One region of the Pseudoalteromonas sp. McH1-42 genome, then DNA from elsewhere that is predicted to be linked to it. Evidence: riboswitches for the same ligand, from Rfam matches in the RefSeq annotation. Region 1 holds a riboswitch; the other holds the start of a gene.
The links. A riboswitch is a leader RNA that binds a small molecule or an ion and turns the genes downstream of it on or off. The one in region 1 is predicted to bind cobalamin.
Positions count from the first base shown of each region.

Region 2: another riboswitch for cobalamin. It lies ahead of MHN31_RS10140 (TonB-dependent receptor); the one in region 1 lies ahead of MHN31_RS09600 (ABC transporter ATP-binding protein).

Region 1 covers NZ_JAKRFU010000009.1:131,787-136,665, forward strand. Annotated here, with positions in the region: gene MHN31_RS09585 (FAD:protein FMN transferase) at 1-321, shown strand, start outside; gene nqrM ((Na+)-NQR maturation NqrM) at 431-643, shown strand; gene MHN31_RS09595 (histidine phosphatase family protein) at 722-1,321, shown strand; cobalamin riboswitch at 1,351-1,470, shown strand; gene MHN31_RS09600 (ABC transporter ATP-binding protein) at 1,552-2,349, shown strand; gene MHN31_RS09605 (iron ABC transporter permease) at 2,346-3,338, shown strand; gene cobT (nicotinate-nucleotide--dimethylbenzimidazole phosphoribosyltransferase) at 3,355-4,422, shown strand; gene MHN31_RS09615 (adenosylcobinamide-GDP ribazoletransferase) at 4,415-4,879, shown strand, end outside.
Region 2 covers NZ_JAKRFU010000010.1:71,932-76,810, forward strand. Annotated here, with positions in the region: gene MHN31_RS10130 (efflux RND transporter permease subunit) at 1-703, shown strand, start outside; gene msrA (peptide-methionine (S)-S-oxide reductase MsrA) at 703-1,236, shown strand; gene MHN31_RS10140 (TonB-dependent receptor) at 1,295-3,166, opposite strand; cobalamin riboswitch at 3,204-3,391, opposite strand; gene MHN31_RS10145 (YajQ family cyclic di-GMP-binding protein) at 3,493-3,975, opposite strand; gene MHN31_RS10150 (VanZ family protein) at 4,145-4,498, shown strand; gene MHN31_RS10155 (2-dehydropantoate 2-reductase) at 4,491-4,879, shown strand, end outside.

The sequences.
Region 1 (4,879 bases):
ATCCATAAAGTGATTGAGCCAGGTAAGAACAGTGTTGCAACTTCAGGCGACTATCGTATTTTCTATGAAATGGATGGCGAGACCTTCACCCATCTGATTGACCCGGGCACGGGTAAGCCTGTTAAACACGACCTGGTGTCTGTAACTGTATTGCACCCATCTGCGATGACCGCCGATGGCCTCGCTACGGCCCTAACTGTGATGGGGACTGAACGGGCGAGAGCATACGCGGAGTTACATAACCTGCCAGTCTATTTGATCAGCAAAAGTGATGAAGGCCTGGAGGTTTACCCCAGCAGTGCGTTCATACCTTATTTATAATGAGATCTGCATCGCGAACGTTTTAACTTAGGTGCGTTTAGTTATATAATGAGCACAATTAACCGTCACCAGTCCGCGATAGCGGATGGATATGCAAAAGAGGCCTGAAATGTCACTATTTTTACTTACCTTTGGGTTGTTGTTATTGATCGCCGTTGCGATGGCAGTCGGGGTCATAGTACAAAAGAAATCAATGGCCAGCAGTTGTGGCGGTCTGGGCTCTATGGGTATCGACAAGATCTGTGATTGTGATGACCCGTGCGACAAACGTAAGAAGCGTCTCGCAAAAGAGCAAATGTGGAAAGAAAATCAAATTCTCTAATCCACTGACATCATCGAAAACGCAAGCCCTGGCTTGCGTTTTTACGTTTCGGACCCCGAATAACAGTGCCCTAGCTTAATGCAACGAACCCTGTATTTTATTCGCCACGGCGAACCCCGGGAAACCGGCCGTTTGCTCGGAAGTACTGATATGTCTGCAAGCGCGTCGGGCAATGAACAAGTGCATGCCCAACTCGAGGCGTGTGATGGGATTGCACAGGTGATTGCCTCTCCATTGCAGCGATGCCAGGCGGTCGCTCGTACGTTTTGTGAAACCACCGGTTTGCCACTGCAGATAGAGCCTCGACTCAGTGAAATGCAATTTGGTGACTGGGATGGTGAACGCTACGACGTGCTCTGGCAGTCAGCACGCGCACCTGGCATCGGCGACTTTTGGCAAAGCCCCTGGCAGCACACCCCGCCAAATGGGGAGTCCATGTCGGCATTCCATCTACGTTTATATGATTGGTGGCAGCAGTTCACCGCAAGCCCCTCATGTGAGCCTGTGGCGATTGTCACTCATGCGGGCGTTATTAAGCAATTACTGGCCATCTGGCTGGGCTTACCTGTTGAGTTTGATGGTCACTTGTCTCGTGCAGAGATCGGATACGCCAAAATGGTTAAAGTCTCGGTCTTCTTTGATGAGACCGGTCAAGCCTGGCCGAAAGTTGTGTTTTAGACGTCTGGACTTCATAATAAGGCCTAAATTTAGCATCGTATTGTATTGGCAGTCATTGGGAATGAGGTGTAAATCCTCAGCTGTCCCCGCAACTGTAATAGACTGAGAGTCTGAAGCCAGATACCAAGGCCAATACCTACACTTAAGCGGGCGCACTTAAGTCAGTTCAGAACGTCAGTCGTGACAACGCGAATGGCTGGCTCTGCGCTGCTGCCTGCATTTGAGGCGGTATGACTTCACCACAAATCTCCGTGCATAACCTGAATCTGACATTGGGTGACAAACCTATTCTGACAGCACTTAATTTTGCCATTCAACGTGGCCAGTTTATTGGTCTGATTGGGCCGAATGGGGCAGGAAAGTCCAGTTTATTACGTTGCCTTTATCGCTACTGGCATCCCAGCGAGGGGGAGATACGCTATGCCGGCAAACCTTTATCCGATTATCCTCGCCGTGCCTATGCGCGCCAGGTGGCGGTGGTATTGCAGGAGATCCCCAGCCAGTTCAACCTGGCGCTGTTCGAGGTAGTTGCCATGGGCGTGACGCCGCATAAAACGCTGTTTTCAGCTGTTAATACAAGGGATAAGCAACTGATCCTGGAAGCCCTTGAGCGGGTCGGCCTGAGCCACAAAGCACAACAGCAATTTGATGCTCTGTCGGGCGGCGAAAAGCAACGGGCGATGATCGCCAGAGCCATGGTACAGCAGCCTGAACTGCTGATCATGGATGAGCCCACCAGTCATCTGGATGTGAAGTATCAGATCCAGATCATGGAGCTGGCTAAGGCCATGGGGGTGACCGTGATTGCTTCATTTCATGATCTCAATCTTGCAGCGGCACTCAGCGATGAGTTGCTGGTACTGGAGCAAGGTCACTTGCTTGCTCAGGGAACCCCGTTAGAGGTGATAACGCCGGGCTTACTGAGTGATGTTTTTGGCGTCTGTGCTGACGTTGAGACAGTCCCCGGGCCAGATCGCAATGCGTCGGGTGTGCCACACATTCGTTATCACTATGGGTATCAACAATGAAGGCCTTGCTTATACCCGGGTTGCTCTGTGCCTGTTTGGCCAGCATGCTCACTGCACTGTCTGTCGGGGCGGTGTCACTTAGCTGGAGTGAGGTCTGGCAGGCTTTAAGCAGTTATGACAACAGTGTGCTGAATCAAAAGATTGTGGTTGAACTGCGATTACCACGTACCTTGCTGGCTTTTTTTGCGGGGGCCGGGCTGGCCATTGCCGGGCTTATTTTGCAAACCGTGACCCGCAACCCGCTCGCCGATCCGTATTTATTTGGCATTTCCTCCGGGGCGTCATTTGGTGTGGTGTTGTTGGTTGCATTATTTGGTGTACAAAGCGCACTGGCCTTATCCGGTGCGGCGTTTGCTGGCAGCGCAGTGGCCATGAGCCTGTTGTTGCTCATTGCGTTTCACAAAGGCACAGCACTGGTCGAGAACATGTTGTTGTCAGGTGTCGCGCTGACCTTTTTATTTTCTGCCTTTACCAGCTTACTGCTCTATTGGAGCGACCCGCAGGCCATAAGTGCCATTATATTCTGGAGTCTGGGCAGTTTCAGCCGTGCAGACTGGCAATGGCTGTGGTTACCCGCTCTGGTCGTGTCGATAGGCTGTACAGTGATGTTACTGATGCGCCGAAGCCTGAATGCGTTGTTAGTTGGTGATGAGAGCGCAGTAACCTTAGGTGTGAATGTACACAAGCTACGACTGGGCATGTTGCTCCTGGCATCTATGCTGACCGCCGTGATTGTCGCTGCCTGCGGTGGAGTTGGGTTTGTTGGCTTGATGATCCCCCATATTGTGCGCTTTTTTATTTCGCAGGTTCGTACACTGGGTATGTTGGCAACCGCTTTATCAGGTGGGCTCATGATGCTGTGGGTTGATGTGCTGGCCCGTACCCTGATAGACAATCAGGAGCTTCCGATTGGGGTGATCACCTCCGCCATCGGCAGTGTGTTTTTCTTATCGCTGCTAATCGCCAAAAAGCGCGCTGCCAGCATCTGACCTAACAGGAGACTTTATGATCCCACCACTCAATCGCCAGCATGACGCTTATATTCAGCACACCATAGATATGAAGACCAAACCTCAGGGCGCGCTGGGTAAGCTTGAGACATTGGCACATCAGCTAGTGAGCATTTTGAGTCAGGGCATGAGTCGCGCCCAACTTGAAGCCGAAAAACCCGCCATCGTGCGGCCGCAGATGTTGATATTTGCCGGCGATCATGGCATTGCTGCCGAAGGTGTTTCCATTGCACCCAGCGAGGTGACCGGTCAGATGGTAGCCAATTTTGCCACGGGTGGCGCAGCCATTAATGTCTTGTGTACTCAGCTTGGCTGGCAACTGAGTGTGATTGACTGTGGTATTTTGATACCGCCAGCTCCGGAGTTGGGTGTTGTATCACAGCGCCTTGGCCAGATTACCCGGCCATTACATATTGAGCCCGCTCTGAGCAAAGCACAGCTTGATCAAGGCTTATTGTACGGTCAGGAAGCTGTACAGGCGGCACTGGACTCGGGGTCAAACGCATTTGCGCTGGGCGAAATGGGGATCGGCAACACCACGGCCGCTGCGGCCATTTTCTCGGCTCTGAGTGGGTTGACTGGCGCTGAAACGGTTGGGCGTGGCACCGGCGTTAGTGCAGAAGTGGTGGAGAAAAAACAACAACTGATTGATCAGGCTCTGCTGTTACATGGTGACGCCCTTCATGATCCACGAGAGGTGTTGCGTCGCCTGGGCGGGTTTGAGATCTGTCAAATGGTTGGTGCTATGCTGGAAATTGCCCGTGCACAAAAGGTCATTCTGGTTGACGGCTTTATTGCAACAGCCGCGGCTATGCTGGCGTGTCGCATTGAACCTGCCAGTCAGGATTATATGGTGTTTGCCCATTGCTCAGGTGAGCAGGGACACCGGCGCATGCTGAATGAGCTAAATGCCGAGCCATTGTTGGATCTGAACATGCGCCTGGGTGAGGGATCCGGTGCGGCGATGGCATTGCCCCTGTGCCAAAGTGCGCTGGCATTTTACTATCAGATGGCCAGCTTTGAGTCGGCGGCTGTCACTCAGGTGGTAGACACCCATGAGTGAGCTAAGGCAATTCAAGCTGGCGGTGATCTTTCTGACCCGTATTCCCGTTAAAGTGTCGGGCGAGGTCAGCGAGCAGGATATCAACCAGGCCAGCGGCTACTTTGCCTGGGTTGGTGTGCTCTTGGGTGCCCTGTTAGCCTTTCTCTATGGTGTGTTAGCCTTTATGTTGCCAGCTGGCATTGCGGTAATAATAACGCTGAGCGCCGGGCTGATCATAACGGGTGCATTTCATGAGGATGGCTTTGCGGATGTCTGGGATGGCTTTGGCGGTGGCTGGAGTGTGGCCGATAAGCTCACCATTATGAAAGACAGCCGACTAGGCACCTATGGTGCGGCGGCATTGGTTCTGCTACTGCTTACCAAGTTTCAGGCATTACTCTCCTTAAGTGAGCAACTTGCTTATGTATGTGCAGCTATCCTGCTTGGCCATGGTCTGAGCCGGGTTATGGCCACCAGT
Region 2 (4,879 bases), on a different contig from region 1:
CATCACGGCCAACCTGGCACCTGGCTACACGCTGGAGCAGGCGCTGGACTTCCTGAATCAGGTCGCTACGGAAGAAAATGACATTGACGGTGCCATTGACTATAAAGGCGAATCCCAGCTGTTTTATGAAGGGGCATCGGCCATGACCTATGTCTTTATTTTAGCCCTGACCGTAACATTCCTTGTGCTGGCCGCACAATTTGAAAGCTTTGTTCATCCTCTGGTGATCATGCTGACGGTCCCGCTGGGCCTGGTGGGTGCTATGTTTGGTCTGTACGCCACCGACAGCTCGCTGAATATTTACAGCCAGATAGGGATTGTCATGCTGATTGGCCTCAGTGCTAAAAATGGTATCCTGATCGTAGAGTTCGCCAACCAGCTCAGAGACAAAGGGGTTGCATTCGAACAGGCCATTATAGATGCTGCTGTACAGCGACTCAGGCCCATTATTATGACCTCACTGACAACGGTAATGAGCGCCATCCCACTGGTGCTGGCGTCGGGTCCGGGCTCTGAAAGCCGTATGGTGATCGGGGTGGTGGTGTTTGCCGGGGTCAGTGTTGCAACCATTTTAACACTGTTTGTGATCCCTTGTGCATACAGCATGCTCGCACGCCGCACTCAGTCACCACAGGCCACCAGCGACAAGTTGCTTGAACAACATGATGCCCACCCTCATACACAACAGGAACGGGAGATTTAATGATGAATCAGTGTATTGCCACCTTTGGTGGAGGTTGTTTTTGGTGTATCGATGCCGCCTTTCGCAGAGTCAAAGGCGTCACGCACGTGGCCTCAGGTTATGCTGGCGGCCACACGGACGACCCCAGCTACGAGCAGATCTGCACCGGTCAAAGCGGTCATGCCGAAGTGGTACAGATCAGCTTTGATCCTCAGCAGATCGATTTCTCAGCTTTATTAGCCATGTTCTTTGCGCTCCATGATCCAACCCAACTGAATCGTCAGGGCAATGACATTGGCACTCAGTATCGCAGCGTGGTGTTTTATCACTCAGAAGAGCAACGGGCGTTAACTCAGCACCATATCGAACAGTTAACCCCCACCCTGAATGCACCGATAGTGACCGAAGTGACGGCCCATACGCATTTTTACCCGGCTGAACAGTATCATCAGGACTACTACACCAATAACCCTAACCAGGGTTACTGTAGTGTGATGATAGCGCCCAAACTAGCCGCATTCGCGGAGAAGTTTGCTGAGCATCTCAACTCATGAGTTCAGCGCTTCAGATCAAAAAAGGAGGCTAAGCCTCCTTTTTTATGCCCCCTATATATTAGAAGGTGATCCGGGTACCCACATAGATCTGTCTGCCCGGCGGTTCATAAGGTAACAAGGTACCGTCGGCCGTTTTGCTGGCAACAGAGGTGAAGTATTCCTTATCAGTCAGGTTTTCCAGTCTCATTGTCAATGCAACGGGTTCAAGCAACTGGTAATTGGCACTGAGATTAAAGACAGTGTAAGACGGCAGATCGGTATCAAAGTAGCTGATCGACGGACGTTTATCACGGTATTGCATCGCCAGTCTCACATCCAGTTTATCCCACTGCTTAGACAGAACATAGTTAAATGCTTTGCCCGGGCGACGAGGCAAGTCTTCACGCTTTTCTTTGTCTCTGGCATCCAGCAAAGTCAGATTGGCTGCATGCTCCAGGCCCAGCGCCGAAAACTGTGCACTTAACTCAATCCCTTTCATGTGCGCACGGCCCACATTAGCAGGAATATACTTGTTTGTTTGCGCGTCAAACTCATTGCTGATCAGGTTATCAATGCGGTTATCGAAGATGGCCACATCATAGCGCACCGAGGCCGTATCCACCGTCACCCCTAACTCATTGTAGGTACCTTCTTCCGGCTTAATGTCGATATTAGGCAGATACCAGGGGCTGTCTTTGACAAACGCATTGGTCAGACTGGGGGCACGAAATGCGGTGCCATGATTGACCCTAAAGGTAACGATGTCGGATGCTCTGAAGCCAACATCAGCCGTATACGTGTTCGCACGTCCGTGATGTTCATAGTCATCACTGCGCACGACAGCATTCAGCAACCAGCGCTTGTCATCGTAAAAAGCAGCAGCAAACACAGCGGTATTATCACGCTCAGCAATCGAGAATTGTGCGCTGGAAGAAGACAGGTCCTCATTGAGGCGACTCACACCGCCCATTAGCTGAACAGCTGGTGTCAGTTTGTAGCGAGCGCGATACTCAATTTCATCCCGCTTGGTGCTGTAAACGTCATTGGGTGGGGGGGGGGTGCCATCTGGTACAACCGACAGGAACTGGGTATTTTCTTCCTGGGCCAGACTGATAGAGGCTTCCTGGATCAAGACATCCGATTGCTTCTGCCACGCCAGCTTAGTGGTGTAATTATCAAACTTGTACGCGTCATTGCCAAATGATGAGTCGTAATCCGCTTCTCCCTCACTGTGTTGTGCATAGAGCGCAAGTTGGCCGTACTGCGCCAGGTCGTAGCCCAGTTTAATGCCCATATTGGTGTTGTCATAGGCATCACTGTCATGCTCTTTAGTTCGCGGTGCTGCGGGATCTTTGGCTGTCACGTCATAACCATCTGTGCTCTCATAACCAAAGTGATAATTCACTGTCAGCTTATCTGCCTCAAATTGGCCAGCCAACTGAGCACCGCCATAGTTGCGACTGCCCGAAGTCAGTGCCAGTTGATGACCTTTCTGTTCACGGGTAATGATGTTAATCACCCCGGCAACCGCGTCAGAGCCATAAATGGCCGCGCGTGCGCCCTTAAGTACTTCAATGCGCTCAATGCTGTTTACCGGAATATTCGTAAAAGACACGTCGCCCGAATTGGCATCACTGATCCGTACACCGTCCACCAACACTAAGGTATATTTAGTCGCGGCACCACGTACAAAGACGCTGGCCTTCTGGCCATAACCGCCACTGCGCACCACATCAATACCAGCTAAATTGTTAAGCAAAGTAGGTACATCACGCACATTAGCACGCTCAATTTCAGCACGCTCAACAACCGCTACAGAGGTCAATGTGTCCACACTGGCTTGTTCAAATTTGTTCGCTGTAATCGTGATATGTTCAATGTCTTGCGCAGACAACACTGAGAAAGGCAGCACAGCCAGCATGGCTGTGGTTAAAGTAGATTTTTTAAACATGGGTTCCCCTGATCCACGCCCACCGCGTGAATTACAACTATTGAGTATGCTTCAGGGCCGGTTTCCGGACTTACTTACCACAACCTCTTAGTTGCGATAAGCTCACCGTTGCGGGGGCAGCGCCGGACTAATGCCTGTTCCTGTGGCATGCACCAGCTTCCCGATTATTCAGATCTTTAAGAGGCTCCAGGCTCCTGATCTGACACCCTGAAAAATTGGCGCTATTGTCGAAGATCTGGGAATAAAAAGCAACGGACGTCTAGCATGCTAAAAAATATTTATTGATCTTTAGCATGCCAAACACAAGAAAGGTTCAACTTACGTGATTAATCCCGAAAGTTTTTAAACTGGAAAGGCTGACCAAGCTCTGCGCCGCGGATCAATTGCATGGTTTCTTGCAAATCATCACGCTTTTTACCAGTCACGCGCACTGTTTCGCCCTGAATTGAAGCTTGCACTTTGATCTTCGAGTCTTTGATGGCCTTAACCACTTTCTTTGCCATATCTTTGTCGATACCTTGCTTCAGCATCACTTTACGTGACACGTACTTACCCGACTTTTCGACATTTTTAAGCTCAAAACTAGCCACGTCCAAGCCACGCTTTGCCGCTTTCCCTACCAACATATCGAATAATTGCATCACTTGTTGTTCTGACTCACTTTTCAGCGTGATCACTTCATCGTTCAGCTCAAATGAGGCTTCTACACCACGAAAATCAAAACGCGTGCTCAGTTCACGATCGGCGTTATCAACAGTGTTTCTCGCCTCAGTCATATCAATTTCAGACACAATGTCAAAAGAAGGCATATCTAGCTCCTGGATAATGTTTTTCCGGATTATAGCAACCCAAAGGCCACGGCGCGACCACCCTCTGAACACGCGTTTTATAATTCGGAACGGAATTGCGTAGCTTCATCCCATTTTCAGATTTCAATGATATACTGGATTTTTCACCCCTAATGATTTGGAAGTATTTGTGGCGCGTCGACTTTATCAATGCCTGTTATTACTCTCTTTAGCCGTTTGCACTTTTTTGTTTGCCAAAGAGATCCAGACCAATCAAATTGTTAGATTTGAACACGCCGACAAAGTCGCCCACTTTGGGGTATTTTTCATACTGGCGTTTTTCTCTCACCATGCATTTCGCTTTAAGATCTGGTTTCATCTGGTACTGCTAACGCTTTACGGTGCTGGCATTGAGTGGATGCAGGACTCACTCCCCTATCGTCAAGCTTCCTGGGGAGACTTTATGGCCGATCTTGCGGGCGCCATCAGCTACTTTGCCGTCTATTGGATCTACTGCCGCAAAACAGGCAAATCATATGTCTGAGTTGTTTATAGTCGGCAAAGGAGCGATAGGCTTGTTACTTGCCGAAAAACTGGCAAACACCCATCAGGTTACCCTGATCACCCGAACACCTACTGAGGCGGTATTTTTCCAAACGCATCTACAGCGCAAACAGCTGGCCGTAAAGTGCGTGACCTGGCAAGCCCTGGCGCAACAACAACAGCCTGTTTCACTATGTATTATCCCGGTTAAATCCTATCAGCTTACTGACGCCTTTATGTCGCTAAAGCCTCATCTTACTCAGGATGCCAATGTCATTTTGAGCCACAACGGGATCCAGGCGTTGGCGCCCATCACCGATGCACTTAACGAGCAGCAAGGATTGTTTTTTCTTTCTACCAGTATGGGTGGGTGGAAGCCTGA